3 regions of the Radiobacillus sp. PE A8.2 genome follow, and region 2 is predicted to be linked to each of the others. Evidence: riboswitches for the same ligand, from Rfam matches in the RefSeq annotation. Region 2 holds a riboswitch; each other region holds the start of a gene.
The links. A riboswitch is a leader RNA that binds a small molecule or an ion and turns the genes downstream of it on or off. The one in region 2 is predicted to bind cyclic di-GMP.

Region 1 (5,256 bases), on a different contig from region 2:
TCTGGATTGTTGAGAACTCAGGTGTTTATTCAAGTATTTTAGATGAAGTGCCACATGCACCACTAGTATGTACACATGGGCAATTTAAACTGGCTGCGCTTATGCTGATGGATATGTTGGTTAAAGAAAATTGCTATTTGTATTATGCAGGAGATTTGGACCCGGAAGGCCTCGGTATGGCAGCAAGGCTACTTCAACGTTATCCTGATCACGTGAAGCTATGGCACATGGATGTTGCTGCCTACCATACAACAAAAGCAGATGTTACATTGTCACAAGAAAGATTAAACAAGTTAGCTAGCATAAATGTAGACTGTCTCCGCCCTGTTGTTGAGGCGATCAAGCGTACTAAAAAAGCGGGCTATCAAGAAGCGTTAGTTGATAAAATGATTGCTGGATTGCGATCGGAAAAGTAGTTGCATAACCTAATCCGTCAGAGTGAAACCTATACAAAAGACGGATGACATAAAAAGTGAGGGCTAAACATGACTGAAGCAAGATTTAATGACTATAAAATTAGTGACGATATAACTAGAGCACTATCGATACTGAAATATGAGACACCTACCGAGGTACAAAGGGAAGTTATTCCGAAAGCACTGGACAAGCAAGATCTTGTTGTTCGTTCGCAAACAGGAAGTGGGAAGACGGCTGCTTTTGGGATTCCACTTTGCGAGAATATCGAGTGGGAAGAAAAGAAGCCACAAGCACTTATTTTAACGCCAACTCGAGAATTAGCGGTACAAGTACGAGAAGACGTAACAAACATCGGCAGGTTTAAACGAATCAAAGCGATGGCGGTTTACGGGAAAGAACCATTTTCTAAGCAGCAAGAAGAATTGAAACAAAAAACACATGTCGTTGTAGGAACACCTGGTCGAGTCATGGACCATATTGAGAGAGAAACACTCGATTTGGAGCAAGTCAAATACCTTATTATTGATGAAGCAGATGAGATGCTTAATATGGGTTTTATTGACAAGGTAGAGGCAATTATCAAACAGCTCCCATCAGACCGCGTGACGATGGTATTTTCAGCAACATTACCAAAAGACGTAGAAACGCTTTGCTATAAATACATGAAAGATCCGGTCAATATCGAAATTGCTGCGACAGGAATCACAACGGACACAGTCGAGCACAAAGTGATGGAAGTAAAACAGGAACAAAAGCTTTCCATACTTAAAGACATAACAGTCGTAGAAAATCCGGATAGTTGCATTATTTTTTGTAATACGAAAGAAAACGTCGATACCGTGTTTGCGGAACTCGAAGGATCTGGTTATGCATGTGAAAGACTTCATGGGGGCTTGGAGCAAGTTGACCGATTCGCTGTCATGGATGGTTTTAAAGCGGGAAACTTCAGGTATTTGATTGCAACCGACGTAGCTGCCCGAGGAATTGATATTGACAATGTATCGCTCGTCATTAATTATGACGTACCGATGGAAAAAGAAAGCTATGTGCACCGAACAGGAAGAACAGGACGAGCAGGTAAGCAAGGGAAAGCAATTACCTTGGTTAACTCCTATGATAATAAATATTTAAAAGCAGCCGAAAGATACGTTGGTTTTGAGCTTACGGAAACAGAAGCACCGAGTCCTGCGGAGGTCGCTAAAGGAAAAGCTGCTTTTGAAGAAAAAATGGCGGGCCGCCGCATCGTTAAAAATAATAAAACAGCACGCATTAATAAAGATATAATGAAGCTACATTTCAGTGGCGGGAAAAAGAAAAAAATTCGTGCAGTGGACTTTGTCGGGACGATCACAAACATTCCTGGGGTATCAGCCGAAGACATCGGCATCATCACGATTCAGGATAGTTTTTCCTACGTGGACATCCTTAATGGAAAAGGATCACTCGTCATGCAAGCAATGGAAAATACAACGGTTAAAGGGAAGAAATTGAAGGTAAGCAAAGCGGTTAAATAATTGATTGAAGTTCTGCAAATGGGTCATTTTTGCAGAACTTTTTGTTTTTTTACAGATTTGGCGAGAATGTCTTTCAACAACTCCTAAACTTTGAGAGGTATTAAATCATATTAAATGTGACAAAGTGGATTGATTTAAGCCGTTAGGGCTGGTGAATGCGAGGAACTTAAGTAAAATAGTCTTGTTAAACTACCAAATAAAGTAAAAAAAGTAGATATTTCCTCCAAAAAAGAATGCTATTTTACTAGGAAAGTGATAAAATAGGACTAGAAAATTAATTGAGATATTCATTGAAAAGGCAAACTCATTGAAAGGTGAGGACGCAAAGCTTCAGACCTAAAGGGAAACCTATGGTGGCTGGGCAGCCAAAGGAATGACGGCTTAAAGGTTATTTCCATAGGGAATAACCTTTTTGTTAACTATTTAATAACTTGTAAACGATATCTTTTAATAGAAGAACCGGAGCTTTCTCAATGAAGAATAATATGAAGCTGTGAGGGATAACTATGCTATCAACGAAACGTTCAGCAACACTTTTCTTGATCATTGTTGGACTCGTATATTTGGGTTGGGTGTCTATTTTTAAGGAGAGTGAATCGATTAAGGCCTTGGGAGTTTTGCTATTGTTCACGGCAGCGGGACTGCTTAGTTCGTTGTGGTTATTTAAAGCATATCGAATTCTGCTTCATGAACACCGGTATTACTGGTTATTATTAGGTATTGGTGTGTGTACTTATACAATCGCGAATATTGTTAGACTTTTGTCATGGATAACTGAAGGTACGTTACAATATACGAGCATTGCAACAGGAATTTGGCTAATCTCCAATCTTGTTTTTCTTGTTGCACTCATTTACAAGATTAAGTTAATTAATATTCGCAGGTCTAATAATACTCATCTATTCAATCTTGCTATTAACATGATTTTTGCTGTTGCAATTAGCATCCATTTTTTAATTCAACCGTTTATAGATTTGATGGTTGGATCTGCGACGGATTTAATTGTAGCGGTTGTGTATCCAGTTATAAGCTTATGTATTATATATGTGACAGCAAGTCTATACTACTTATCTAAATATAGCGAAGCTAAAAAGCTAATCTTTTTTGTTGTTATTGGTTTTACGTTTCTGATCTTAGGTGATTGGTACTATGTTTATCATCTACTCACGCATGGCAGTCATCCAGGCAATTTAGCTGAATTACTATGGTTGTATGCTATTCTTTTGATTGGTCTTGGAGGGGGACACGCGCAAACAAAAAGTGTAATTCCGAAATGGGAGATAAAAAATTATATTGATGGAAAAGAGCATATAGTTTCTTTCATCAGTGTAATCATACTATTATTGTTTGTGATAAATAGCTATGAGTGGAAATTCAATGCACTTAGCGCAGGTTTGTCTGTAAGTACGATACTAATGATAGTTAGACAGATTTATGTTATGAAATATAATAAAAACATATTTAAAGAATACAGGTATTTAGCATATCATGACCCTTTAACAGGGTTGAAAAATAGAACTAGATTCCAGCTTGATTTAGACAAGACAATGAAACAGGTGGAAAGTGGGTCCATATTACTTCTTGATCTAGACCGTTTTAAACATGTAAATGACAGCCTTGGTCATGATGTCGGCGATCAAGTATTAAAAGAAGTATCACGTCGATTGCGCCATACGGTTAAACAAAGTGGGAAAGTTTATCGGATGAGTGGAGATGAATTTATCATCATTATGCCTGGCGTAGGAACCAATGGTACGTTGGATTTAGCAAAAGGAATATTGAAAGCATTTCAGAAACCATTTGTCTTTAAAAAACACAATATTATTATGACGCCAAGTATTGGTATAAGTTTGTATCCAGAACACGGATCTAGCAGTGGACAGTTACTCAAACGTGCAGATGTAGCAATGTATGAGGCAAAGCAAACTGGAAAAAACAATGCTAAGCTATTTAGCGGAGAAATGGACGAAGTTATTTCTAGAAAAATGACAATTGAACATGATCTGCGCCATGCGATTGAGAAAAACCAATTTAAGATTTATTATCAACCGAAAGTAGAGATTGAGACTGGAAAGGTAGTTGGTACGGAAGCATTATTACGTTGGCAGCATCCAGAACTTGGTGTAATCCCCCCAGATGAATTTATTGCAATTGCGGAGGAAAGTGGGCAAATTAATAAAATTGGTGACTGGGTACTTTTCAAAGCTTGTAAACAAAATAAGGCTTGGAATGATCGTTACCATAGTGATCTTACCATATCGGTCAATGTGTCTGCTCGTCAGTTAGAAAGTTGCGAATTTGTTAAATGGGTTAAGGAAATTATAAAGGAAACGAATATACACCCTAAAAATATAGAATTAGAGCTAACCGAATCGATCATGCAAAATACCGAGCATTCGACAAAAGCACTAGAACAATTACGGGAAATCGGAGTGAAAACTGCCATTGATGATTTTGGCAAGGGATACTCTTCTCTGCATATTTTAAAGGCTTTGCCAATTGATACAATCAAGATTGATAAAATATTTATCGATGATATTACAGATGCTAGAACCCAGTCAATGATTGAAACGATTATTAACTTAGGTAGGAATTTATCGCTTGAAGTTGTTGCTGAGGGAGTCGAACATGACCATCAGCTAAAAACATTATTGGCATATAATTGTAAATATGGTCAAGGATATTTATTTTCCAAGCCTATTAAAGCTAACGAATTAGAAAAAATGCTAGAAGAACAGATCACCTATAAAGTAAACTAAACCCTTTCGAGCAAGAAAGGGTTTTTTTATACATATGGTAGCGTGGGGTGCAGGACTACGAGGGATTGCACCATACTGCACGGGAATTGCACCAGACAGCGACGTAATTGCACCACAACTCATGAGAATTGCACCAAACCCACCCGTGATTGCACCACGCCACACCGTAATTGCACCAAACCCCGCCACCCAAGGCTCTAGCGAAAGTGTCCCCCGTGCATTTGCTGCATCTGCCACACTTTCAGGCGTTGTTTATCTTTTGCTTTCATTTTTTTGAACACGCTTTTGTCCGGTAACTTTTTAAACAAATCGTAGCCTGGTCTGCCTTTTTTATCGTTTGTATTTACTTCTAATAGCCATAAGTTCCCGTGTTCATCAATTCCAAAATCTACTCCAATATCGATGAATGGGTAGTAACGGTCTAGAATCTGGGCAACCCCTAACGCCGCATTAGCTAAATTATCTTTGATCATCGTAACGTGTGTGTTATGAAACAAATCTTGCAAGACACTTTCTGTTGTCACAACCCCTCCACCGTGCATAAATAGGTTGGAAACAATCGATTG
Region 2 (5,256 bases):
GCAGCGATAATTGATTATATGAACAAGCAAATGGCTCGTCATATTATTACGTTAGAGGACCCGATTGAATATTTACATAGTCATAACAAGTGTATTATTAATCAACGTGAAGTAGGGTTTGATACGAATAGTTTTGCTAATGGGCTGCGCGCTTCATTAAGACAAGACCCTGACGTCATTCTTGTAGGGGAGATGCGTGACCTAGAAACTATTTCAACAGCAATTACTGCTGCTGAAACTGGTCACCTAGTTTTAGGAACGTTACATACAACCGATGCTGCATCAACAATGGAGCGGATTATTGATGTATTTCCAGCTGATCAAAAAGGACAAATTCGTGTACAACTTGCCAATGTATTAGAGGCAATTGTCTCCCAGCGATTATACCAGACTGTTGATGGCAGGGGTAGAAGAGTTGCGATGGAAATCTTGCGTAACACTGCACCGATTAAAAATTTAATCCGTAATGACAAGATGCACCAAATCGCAAGCTTTATGCAAACATCTAAAGAACAAGGGATGCAAACGATGAAAATGAGTATCACAGAGCTTTTAAAACAACGCGTCATTGCTGAAGAAGTAATGATTTCCTATACGAATAATTAGAGGTGTTACCATATGTCCTATTATAGCTATCAAGGAAGAGATCGAGTAGGAAAACTGAAAAAGGGTAAAATAAGTGCTGACACAAGGCAAGAAGCAATGGGACAGTTAAAAGGTCAAGGGATCGCCGTTTTCAAAATAAAAGAGCTGAATAGTGTTCTGTACATGGATATTTCATTTGGAAGTAAGGTAAAAAACCGTGATTTTGTGCTATTTTTAAGGCAATTCTCGACATTAATCGAAGCGGGTATCCCATTAATCGAAACAACGACTATCTTGCAAGAACAAATTGACAATCCTGAATTAACGAAAATTCTAGAAGATGTTAAAGAGGATTTGGAAGCGGGGGTTTCTTTATCCCAAGCATTTAACAAGTACCCAAAAGTGTTTCCAAGCTTGTTCATTAATATGATTATTGCTGGTGAGGCAAGCGGTACCTTGGATGAGGTATTGAATAACCTAGCTAATTACTACGAGAATCAATTCCGTCTCAAGCAAAAAGTTGTTTCAGCACTAACGTATCCGCTAATCATCGCCTTTATTACCATACTTGTGACGATGTTTTTACTTGCATATATCGTACCAACTTTTGCGAATATGTTTGCATCGATGGGAGAAGAACTTCCCGCCTACACTGCATTCGTCTTAAAAATCAGTGGGTTTTTACAAGATTTCTGGTGGACGATTCCAATCTTGATTGGTTTAATCATCGTTGGCTACGGGTATTTGATGAAACAAGATCAGTTTGCATATCGCGTTGACGTGATTAAATTACGAATTCCGATATTCGGAAAATTAATGCAAAAAGCAGTGATGGCAAGGTTAACAAGAACGCTTAGTTCTTTAATAAATAGTTCGGTACCTATTATTGATTCCGTGCAAATCGCACAAAAAATTGTTGGTAATAGAGTCGTCGAAGCAGTTTTAAAAGAGAGTGCAGAAACACTCGAACAAGGGGAATCGATGGCAGGACCGATGGACAAGCATTGGGTGTTTCCTGTATTAGTGACGCAAATGATTGCGGTGGGTGAGCAATCGGGTTCCCTAGATGAAATGTTAAAAAAGGTAGCCGATTTCTATGACGATGAAGTTGAAGAAGTAGCCGATCGGTTAAAAAGCTATATTGAACCAGTCATGATTGTGCTACTAACTGGTGTCATCGGTTCGATCGTACTCGCTATCGTTATACCAATGTTTGCAATTTATGATGCTTTTTGACAAAAAAACAAAAAATATGCTATTAAGTTATAAAATTATTGTGGACAACAATTGTTTGTCTAGTATAATATAACTAGTAAGAGCGGGATGCTATGAACAGCTACCACTATATGGGCACTTTGGGTAGCTAGGAGCAAGTAGTGCAACCGACTGACTTCAAACAATTATGTTTTAGATAAATATGATTTGGGGAGGACAACAAACATGTTAAAAAAGTTATTAAAAATGATGAAAGATGCTAAAGGTTTTACTTTAGTTGAGTTATTGGCTGTAATTGTTATTTTGGGGATTATTGCTGCGATCGCTGTTCCGGCGATTGGGAGTATTATTTCAGATACGGAAGGTAAGGCACATGATTCAAACGTAGAAATGGTAGAAGAGGCTGCTCGTTTAGCTGTTGCAGCAGGTGAGAATCCAATAGATCATACTGACTATACAGGGTTTACTGCAGATGAATTGGTTGAATTAGGTTACCTAGAAGAAGTGCCTGAGGATCCTGAATCCGGTGAAATTTATACCACTGCTTATGTTGAAGTAGACACTGAAGCTACGGGTAGTAACAAGTATAATGTAAAATTAACTTATACTGCTCCTGAATAATTGAAAAGTTAACCTTGACACTAATAGTGTCAAGGTTTTTTAAATAATGACCACTATAACCATATTAGGGAGTATGTGAAATGCAATCATTCTACATCCTTTATTTCTTCATCACCGGTATCATCTTCGGTTCTTTTTACAACGTAGTTGGTATCCGTGTCCCCAACAAACAGCTTTTCGAATCACAGCGATCTTATTGTCCTCATTGTAATCATACGCTGAAATGGTATGAGCTTATTCCTGTCTTCTCTTTTATCTTTCAACGCGGAAAATGTAGAAGCTGTCATAAACCAATCTCCATACTTTACCCTGCCATTGAACTGTTTACAGGTATTCTATTCATGTACAGTTATATTCATTTTGGATTCAGCAAGGAACTTGTCGTTTCGTTGCTTTTCATGTCATTATTGGCTATCATAGTTGTAACAGATCTTCGTTATATGCTCATTCCTGACAAAATTCTGCTTTTCTTTTTACCTTTGCTTGTAATTGCCCGCATTTGGGTACCGTTAACACCATGGTGGAGCTCCATCGTTGGAGCGGTAATTGGTGTGGTACTATTAGCGCTTATTATTATCGTAAGCAGAGGCGGTATGGGTGGCGGCGATATGAAGTTATTTGGGCTATTAGGTATTGTGCTGGGGCATAAATATGTGTTGTTAGCATTCTTTTTATCGACGTTGTATGGAACGGTTTTAAGCATCCTTCTAATAGCATTCGGCTTAATAGAACGGAAAAAACCTGTACCATTTGGGCCATTTATTGTGTTAGGAACAATTACTACATATTTTTTTGGTGATACCTTGATTAATTGGTATCTAAATCTCTTTTACTAAAGTGGGTGATATCATTGTCGGAAGCACAACAGAAACGTGTCAATATTATTATTACTGATCATGTGATTCGATATATGTACATAAAAAAGCCATCAGTGGATGGTGTTAAGGATTACGGGGAAAAACCACTTCTTGCCGGTATTGTGGAAGACGGCAAAATTAAGGACCAAGCTGCCTTTGAAAAGGTATTAAAAAGTCTTGTTAAAGAAAAGAAATGGAACCGCCAGCCACTATATTTTTGTGTGCCAGAAACAGCAGTTTCGATTCGTGAGCATGTTGTGCCAAAAGGATTAACAAAACAGGAAATAAAAAGCTATGTTTATATGGAGCTTGAGGAAAATTTGAGCTTTCCATTTAAAGATCCGATCTTTGATTTTGAAGTTATTGGAGAGGCAGAGGACAAAACGAAAATTTTACTGTTCGCTTATCCACGTGAGCGGGTAAATCAATTTGTGCAAACATTTCAAAATGCAGGGTTGAAACCGGTAGTAGCGGATTTATCTTCTTTATCTTTATATCGATTGTATTATTCATTAAATAAAGCGAGCCAGGATGAAAATCTGTTGGCGGTTCAATGGGGCAAGGATGCAATTGTTCTTACTGCGTTTAAGCAGTTAAAACCAGTATTTACACGTTACATTAAAACATCGAGTGATCCGCTTCGATATGACATTTTAACGAAGGAATACGTATTAACTGAAAATGATGCACTTGTGGAGCAATACATTGAATCTCAATTAGTTACAATTCAGCGTTTTATGGATTTCTTCCAGTTTTCCGTTTCTGATTCATCAGAACCTATTACAAAGCTTCTTCTTGCTGGTGATTTCCCTGATATGGAAAAGATTGAGATGTTTGTAAAAGAACGCTTTTCTATTTCAGTGGAATCGATGCACAATAATTATGAAGCACTACAGATCCCTGCTAAGTTTTCTGATGTATTAGGCTTAGCATTAAAAGATAACAAGGAATAGAGAGTTGGACTTGGCTATGATCGTCGAAATTAACCTTATCGAGCCGAAAAAAAGAAGAAATCGTGCTCCTTACTTTATATCATTCATATCTATCTTACTAATAGCGGGTATTCTATTTTTGTTGTACTGGGGAAATAATTACTTTAACCAACAAATAGACAATATTCAACAACAACTAGCAACCAATCAAGAAACGGTGCAAGAAGTTAGAGCAGAAGCAGCTCTACAAGACAATAGAGCTTTATTGCAAACGCAAATTGTGCAAATTGAACAGTCGATTTTTCCAACTGTTGCTTTGATGGACTATATGATTCAATTGTTACCTGATGGCGGGGTTTTTCAGAGTTATAGTCATGGAGATGCAGCGATTACGATTGCAACACAGATGGATACTTTTTCTGACACTGCTGCCTTTACCAATACGCTTCAACAGCAATCGTTTATAACCTCTGTGGAAGCAAATGCGGTGCAAGCAACGGGTGTGGCAGAGAATCAATATGATTATCTAGCAACTTATGTAATAACGATCGATGAACAAGCTTGGATGAAAGAGGCGAATCCAGAATGAAGATAGAGTGGAATCGTACATCATTAATAGTATCCATATTAAGTGCCATTATAGTGATCGGTGTTTGTTTCGCTGGCTATAGCTACTACATACAACCAACGTTAGAGCAAAAGCAACTCTTGGCTGATCAATTAGCAATACAAGAAGAAGTTATTGCTAATCAACAGAATGGTGCGTTAGAAAGCTCGACTGAATTACAAAGAATCGTGCCGGTTGAAAATAATTTTCCTGCGCTTCTATTACAAATGGAAGAAGTAGAAGCAGCAACAGGTAGTCAAATTATGAATATTAATGTCACATCAGAGAACGCGCAAGCAATCAACAATACAAATGAAACAAACCAAGAAGCGGCAACAACTACTAATACAGAGCGTGTTTCCTACCAGTTAAACGTTGTTACGACTAATTTTAATACAATGCACCGATTTATTGATCAGCTATCAGAATTGGAACGTCT
Region 3 (5,256 bases), on a different contig from region 2:
TCCATAAGATTTCCTAATCCAACTTTTTGAATCACTGTTCTAGCCGCTTCTTCTTTTGTTGTGAATGGTAACGTGCTTTCGTCTATATCTTTTATATCGTTCTCAATCAGACTTGCTAGTTGTGAATCATTTTCGATAAAAGCTTTTATTTGATTAACATTTCCGTTCTTATCAAGTTCCGAATTCATATTGTCAATTGATTTATCTAAAGCAAGGTCGGCAGCAATTGGGTAACCAAAGTAAACGATAGCCCCGATGATACCAAGCGCAATCATCCATTTTAATAGTTTCATTTCCTGAGTCTCCTTTCGAATAATTTAATATTCGAAGTGTGTAGTTTAAGAGGTGACTTTCCTTTCAGCAGCTCTGAAATATCAGCTAGTTCAGCTTAACGAATCCTTCTTAATTTTTCACCGATTACTTCGCTATCCAACTACACCATCCTTTTCATTTCATTATATACTTAATCACATACTTGATATACATGATAATAATTTTGGAAATCATTAAGTGTAAAAAGTGCATTTAACCTAAGTGGCCTTACGAAAAAAAGCCCCTGGATCTCAATCATCCAAAGGCCCCTTATCACTTCTTCGCCACAACATTCTCCAAATACTGCATCTTGTCCATTTTCACTAACGGTGTATTCGGTATAAACGGACTAATCTTCGAGTGTTGCATAAGTTCATCCACCGTATGATCCAACTGGCTACCTTTCACGTTATCCATCACAAATGACACACCATACTGGAAAAGATCGAGCTCGATTTCTTTTTGCCAAACCACTTTTCCATAAACGGTAAGATTATCGCCTAGGATTCTCAGTTGGAATTTAAAAATGATGTCGTCACTGATTCCTAAGCTTAGATGTGCTAAGAAACGCAGTCCTCCAATTCCAATATCTTCAATTAATATTTCTGTTCCTTCGGTATGAATCGTCTTTCCCTGTACACTACTAATCATCATTTGCGCACTTGACGGAAAAAACAATGGCACGCGTGCATGCTGTCTCTTATCAACAAACGGTTTCAGCTTATTTTCATGATCAACAGGGAGTAAGAATCGCTTGGCAATTAGCTTCAACAGTTCATATGCAGGAATCGGTTTACTATAAATATATCCTTGGATTTGATCACATTCATACTCATGTAAAAACTGCAGCTGTCCTTCTGTTTCAACCCCTTCTGCAACCACTTCAATACCAAGCCCATGTGCCAAATGAATGATTGATTTTACAACTGCTGCCTTCGAGGGACTGTTGGTTACATCTTGCAAGATTGATCGGTCCATTTTCAGCACGTCCGGTTTAAATTTTGTTAAATAAGCAAGTGAGGAGTAGCCTGTACCAAAATCATCTAACGCAATCTTTATGCCAAGTTCCCTCAGCTGCTTGATCGTTATTTCTGTTTGCGTTTGTGAATCCAACATGAATGTCTCGGTTACTTCAATTTCTATCCATTTGCCGTCCACCTGCATGTCCGTTAATATCTCTCGAATACTTGCGACGAAATCTCTTGCCAAAAAGCAATGTGCCGATGCATTTATGGAAATCGGGATCAGTGAGATGCCTTCGTTTTCCCATTCTTTAAGCTGCTGACATACCGTCTGTGCTACCCACTTTGTAAGTGGATGGATAAAGCCTGTCTCTTCTGCGAGCGGAATAAAATCTGCTGGTGAAAGCCTGCCCCAATATGGGTGATTCCAGCGAATTAACGCTTCCGCACTCTGGATTCTACCACTGTCAACGATTACGCGCGGTTGATAGTGAAGTTCGAACTCATTATTTTGAATTGCTTTACGCATGTCCTTTTCCAATGAAAATTGGCGAAATGTATCAATATCCTTAATTAGATTAAACGTTTGATACGTATTGCCACCTTGTCTTTTGGCACGGTAAAGAGCGAGTCCTGAATTTTCGATTAGCGATTGCACGTAATTGGCATTCTCCGGATATAAGCACATGCCAAGGCTAATCGTGACGTAAAGGGTTTGATCTCCGATAAGAAAAGGGGTCCGTTCCGTATCCTTGACAATACTGCGTGCGATTGATTCTACCTCCCGCTCATCAAGCTCGCCTCGGTCGATTATGATGGAAAATTCATCACCACTTAACCGTGCAATAAATGCTTTATCTCCAATTTTATCCTGCAACCGAATCGCGAGTTGTTTAATCAATTCATCACCAGTATAATGTCCTAATGTATCGTTGATGTATCGGAGCCGATCGATATCGATTTGCAATAGAGCAAATGCGGCATTCCCATTCTCTTTTATTTCATCAATTAATGTATTTAATTTCACCTCGAAGTACCTACGATTAGGCAATCCAGTCAAATAGTCATGGTTCTCCATATGTTTCATATTATGCTCATTCTGCTTTTTTGTGGTAATATTTGTCATATATCCGATAATTCCATGTTCATAAGGGTAGACGCTGATTTCAGTCCATAATCCAGTTGGTGCATAATAATCTTCAAACGTGTGAGGAATACGCTCATTCATCGTCTTTTCGTAATAGTGTGCAACTCGCGTACCAATGACGCCAGGAAATGCTTCAAAAAAATTCCGCCCGATTAATGATTCCTTTGATTGTTGGAACCATTTTTCGATACAAGTATTAATATAGAGAATTTCCCACTGGTCGCTGATCATGAAAAAACCATTGGTAATCTGATCGAGAATTGCTTCACTAGAAGGTAATAAGTTATCTTTGATTTTTCGAATGTTATTAAAAATATGCACCGTTACTCACCGCCTTGTTGAGAGTTAGTTATGTATGATAAGTAAATCACAAGTTTCATTACCGAATTATGGTGACTTTTATATTACAAGTACCTTCCGCATATCATTTCATCAAAAATCAGAAGTAACTTCTTAGCTGGGTAGTGTGTCTATAAAATCTACTATATAGTAACCCCACTAAAATGAAAAGGCTTACATCGATATATACTACCGAGTAAGCCCCTTTTAAAAATTTGATATTTGGGATTTCGGTAACTGGCTGGCATAGGAAATTCCTTTAGCCCCTATAGCTTTGCGTCCTCACCTTTTGATGAGTATGCTTTTATCGATTTTTTATACTATAAGTATGATTATACTGCCTATTATATACATATTTCTACAGGAATCAACAGCTTTTTGTTAATTTTTGCATTTTTTTGAAAATTACTTCATTCGTCAACTAATCATGTGTCGAATCGCATCGACTATATATAAAACAAGGAAAACGCCTAGAAAAATTAACACCGTCTTCAAGCCAATAATAGGCACAACATATACTAGAAATACTACGAAGAAACCGAACAAAAGCAGGAATATAGTGAAAAAGCTGATTAATTTAAACATCTTTTTTATTGATTGCATGAGACCACCTCAGTATTGTTTATGCTGATAGAGGGGGATTGGTGCCTAGTTAGATTTGTTGAATAAGTGCCGGTTATTGGGTGGGCGATGTTGATAAGGGATCACTCTCGGTTTATATATTGGCTGACCCTAATTAGCCATAGATTTTGTGGATAGGCGACTAAACATGGCTGTTACCATTTTAATTGACTAGAGTTTAACGGTTACACCTTTAGATTTGGCCGATTAGTCTCTATTCGGACATAGCTTTCCTCGTTATCCCCCTACACTTGGCCGATTAACCAAATACAGCGGCACTTCATTAACTATATTTTAATGAAGTGCCGGTTGTCTTAGGGGCCGTGTTAAAGCAAACACGCTCGATTAGCTTTTTATAAGTGGCCGTTAATTAACTGCCGGTTGAAGGAAAGCTGCGCCGACACGGTTCGGGGGCCGCGCACTTCGGGTGCAAAATCGCTCGCTTCGATATCATAATCATGCACCTGCTATTTGATACCGCGCGCTCGAGATATGAAATCGCTCGCTTCGCTCCAATAATCGCACGCCCACCCCAAGGAATCCAGCAACCACCCAAAAAAACAACCCCACCGACATACCTGTCAGCAGAGTTGCTCTTGATTAACTTTCTCTTCGTCGTCTTCTCCATATCACAAAGAACGATAATATCGATAGAAGGAAGATCACGGCAAAGATGCTTACGTATAGCAGAATATTGCTTGATTCTTCCTCACCTGCTGCGATGCCGCCGGTTACTGGAGTGGCGCCGCTAGCTTGTTTTTCGCCGAATGTGTATGCTTGATTCGCTTTGTTTACGACGATGATCGTGCTGTCTTTGCTACGATCGAGCTCACCTAGTAAGCTGAAAAACTTATCGTGTACATAAGGGTAATCTTTTTCTTCATCAAGTGACTGGAAGTAGACCATCGCTTTATCACCGTTATAATAGGACGGCTGCATCCATGATACATAATTAGCGGTTTCTTCAATAAAACCGAATTCAGCCAAGTTGAGTCCGCTGTTTTGATCCCATGGAATGAGTAGATCGTCGCTCGCTTGTTCAAAACCGTCATCTGGTCCTTTTAAGAAAATAAAATGATATTCTCGGAGCGTATTCCCTTCCAGTTCACTCGTATCACCACGCACAACCTTATAGTTGGTAAAATCCCGATAGCTTGCTAGATTGTTAACGAGTAACGATAACTGATTAAGCCCTTTGCTTTCAACGTTTTCCGGCAATACAAAGGCCACATTTTCATAATTTCCACTCGATTCATTCATTAACGCTGCTGGCCAGTTCGTAAACGTGAAGCCGCCAGCAATTTCGTGCGGTATTGCTAGTGCACTGTCTTGTTCAATCGTCACCCAGTTGCCGCTCTTATAATTTCTCCGACAGCCTTCCTGTGTGTGTGGATAGTTAAATTCAAAACTTACCGGCACGAGTGATTGACCTGCAATCAACTCTCTGGGAATCTGGAAACTGTAGCTGAAAATATCATCCTCTTGCATGTCATCTTCAAGTAGGCTCGCCAGTGGCACCGTGTATGGCGTACCATTCACATAGGCGGTTAACCCGAGCTGATCTTGTAAGTCTTCATCCTGCCATTCATTTAATAATGGCGATGCACGGAATTTTAACTCTAATGTTCCTTTATCCTGGATTGTCCAATACGATGGAATATCCAAGTAAAACGTTTGGCTCGTGAGTCGCGTGTCATCGAGCACGAGTGCTTGATCGACAAGCTGTAAATTCATTTCCGGATCAGCAGAAGTAGATGTCATCGTTGGCATGCTGCCGATTTTAATTGAATTTCCAGTTAGCTGCTGTCTCATTTCTGGATTCGTCAGGAATGTGCCTTTTTCCACTAACGTTTGCTCATTATTTGCTGTCACGAA

Region 1: another riboswitch for cyclic di-GMP. It lies ahead of ACI6MV_RS17440 (EAL domain-containing protein); the one in region 2 lies ahead of ACI6MV_RS07315 (prepilin-type N-terminal cleavage/methylation domain-containing protein).
Region 3: another riboswitch for cyclic di-GMP. It lies ahead of ACI6MV_RS07480 (EAL domain-containing protein); the one in region 2 lies ahead of ACI6MV_RS07315 (prepilin-type N-terminal cleavage/methylation domain-containing protein).

What each region holds. Positions count from the first base shown of each region.
Region 1 is NZ_JBJGXI010000036.1:30,556-35,811, reverse strand. It holds gene ACI6MV_RS17450 (TIGR02679 family protein) at 1-416, shown strand, start outside; gene ACI6MV_RS17445 (DEAD/DEAH box helicase) at 486-1,931, shown strand; cyclic di-GMP riboswitch class I at 2,219-2,301, shown strand; gene ACI6MV_RS17440 (EAL domain-containing protein) at 2,438-4,690, shown strand; gene ACI6MV_RS17435 (YheC/YheD family protein) at 4,888-5,256, opposite strand, start outside.
Region 2 is NZ_JBJGXI010000009.1:113,619-118,874, reverse strand. It holds gene ACI6MV_RS07325 (type IV pilus twitching motility protein PilT) at 1-606, shown strand, start outside; gene ACI6MV_RS07320 (type II secretion system F family protein) at 619-1,821, shown strand; cyclic di-GMP riboswitch class II at 1,898-1,982, shown strand; gene ACI6MV_RS07315 (prepilin-type N-terminal cleavage/methylation domain-containing protein) at 2,026-2,421, shown strand; gene ACI6MV_RS07310 (prepilin peptidase) at 2,502-3,257, shown strand; gene pilM (type IV pilus biogenesis protein PilM) at 3,272-4,231, shown strand; gene ACI6MV_RS07300 (PilN domain-containing protein) at 4,248-4,799, shown strand; gene ACI6MV_RS07295 (hypothetical protein) at 4,796-5,256, shown strand, end outside.
Region 3 is NZ_JBJGXI010000010.1:37,486-42,741, reverse strand. It holds gene ACI6MV_RS07485 (hypothetical protein) at 1-293, opposite strand, end outside; gene ACI6MV_RS07480 (EAL domain-containing protein) at 586-2,742, opposite strand; cyclic di-GMP riboswitch class I at 2,990-3,073, opposite strand; gene ACI6MV_RS07475 (hypothetical protein) at 3,178-3,363, opposite strand; gene ACI6MV_RS07470 (cellulose biosynthesis cyclic di-GMP-binding regulatory protein BcsB) at 3,982-5,256, opposite strand, start outside.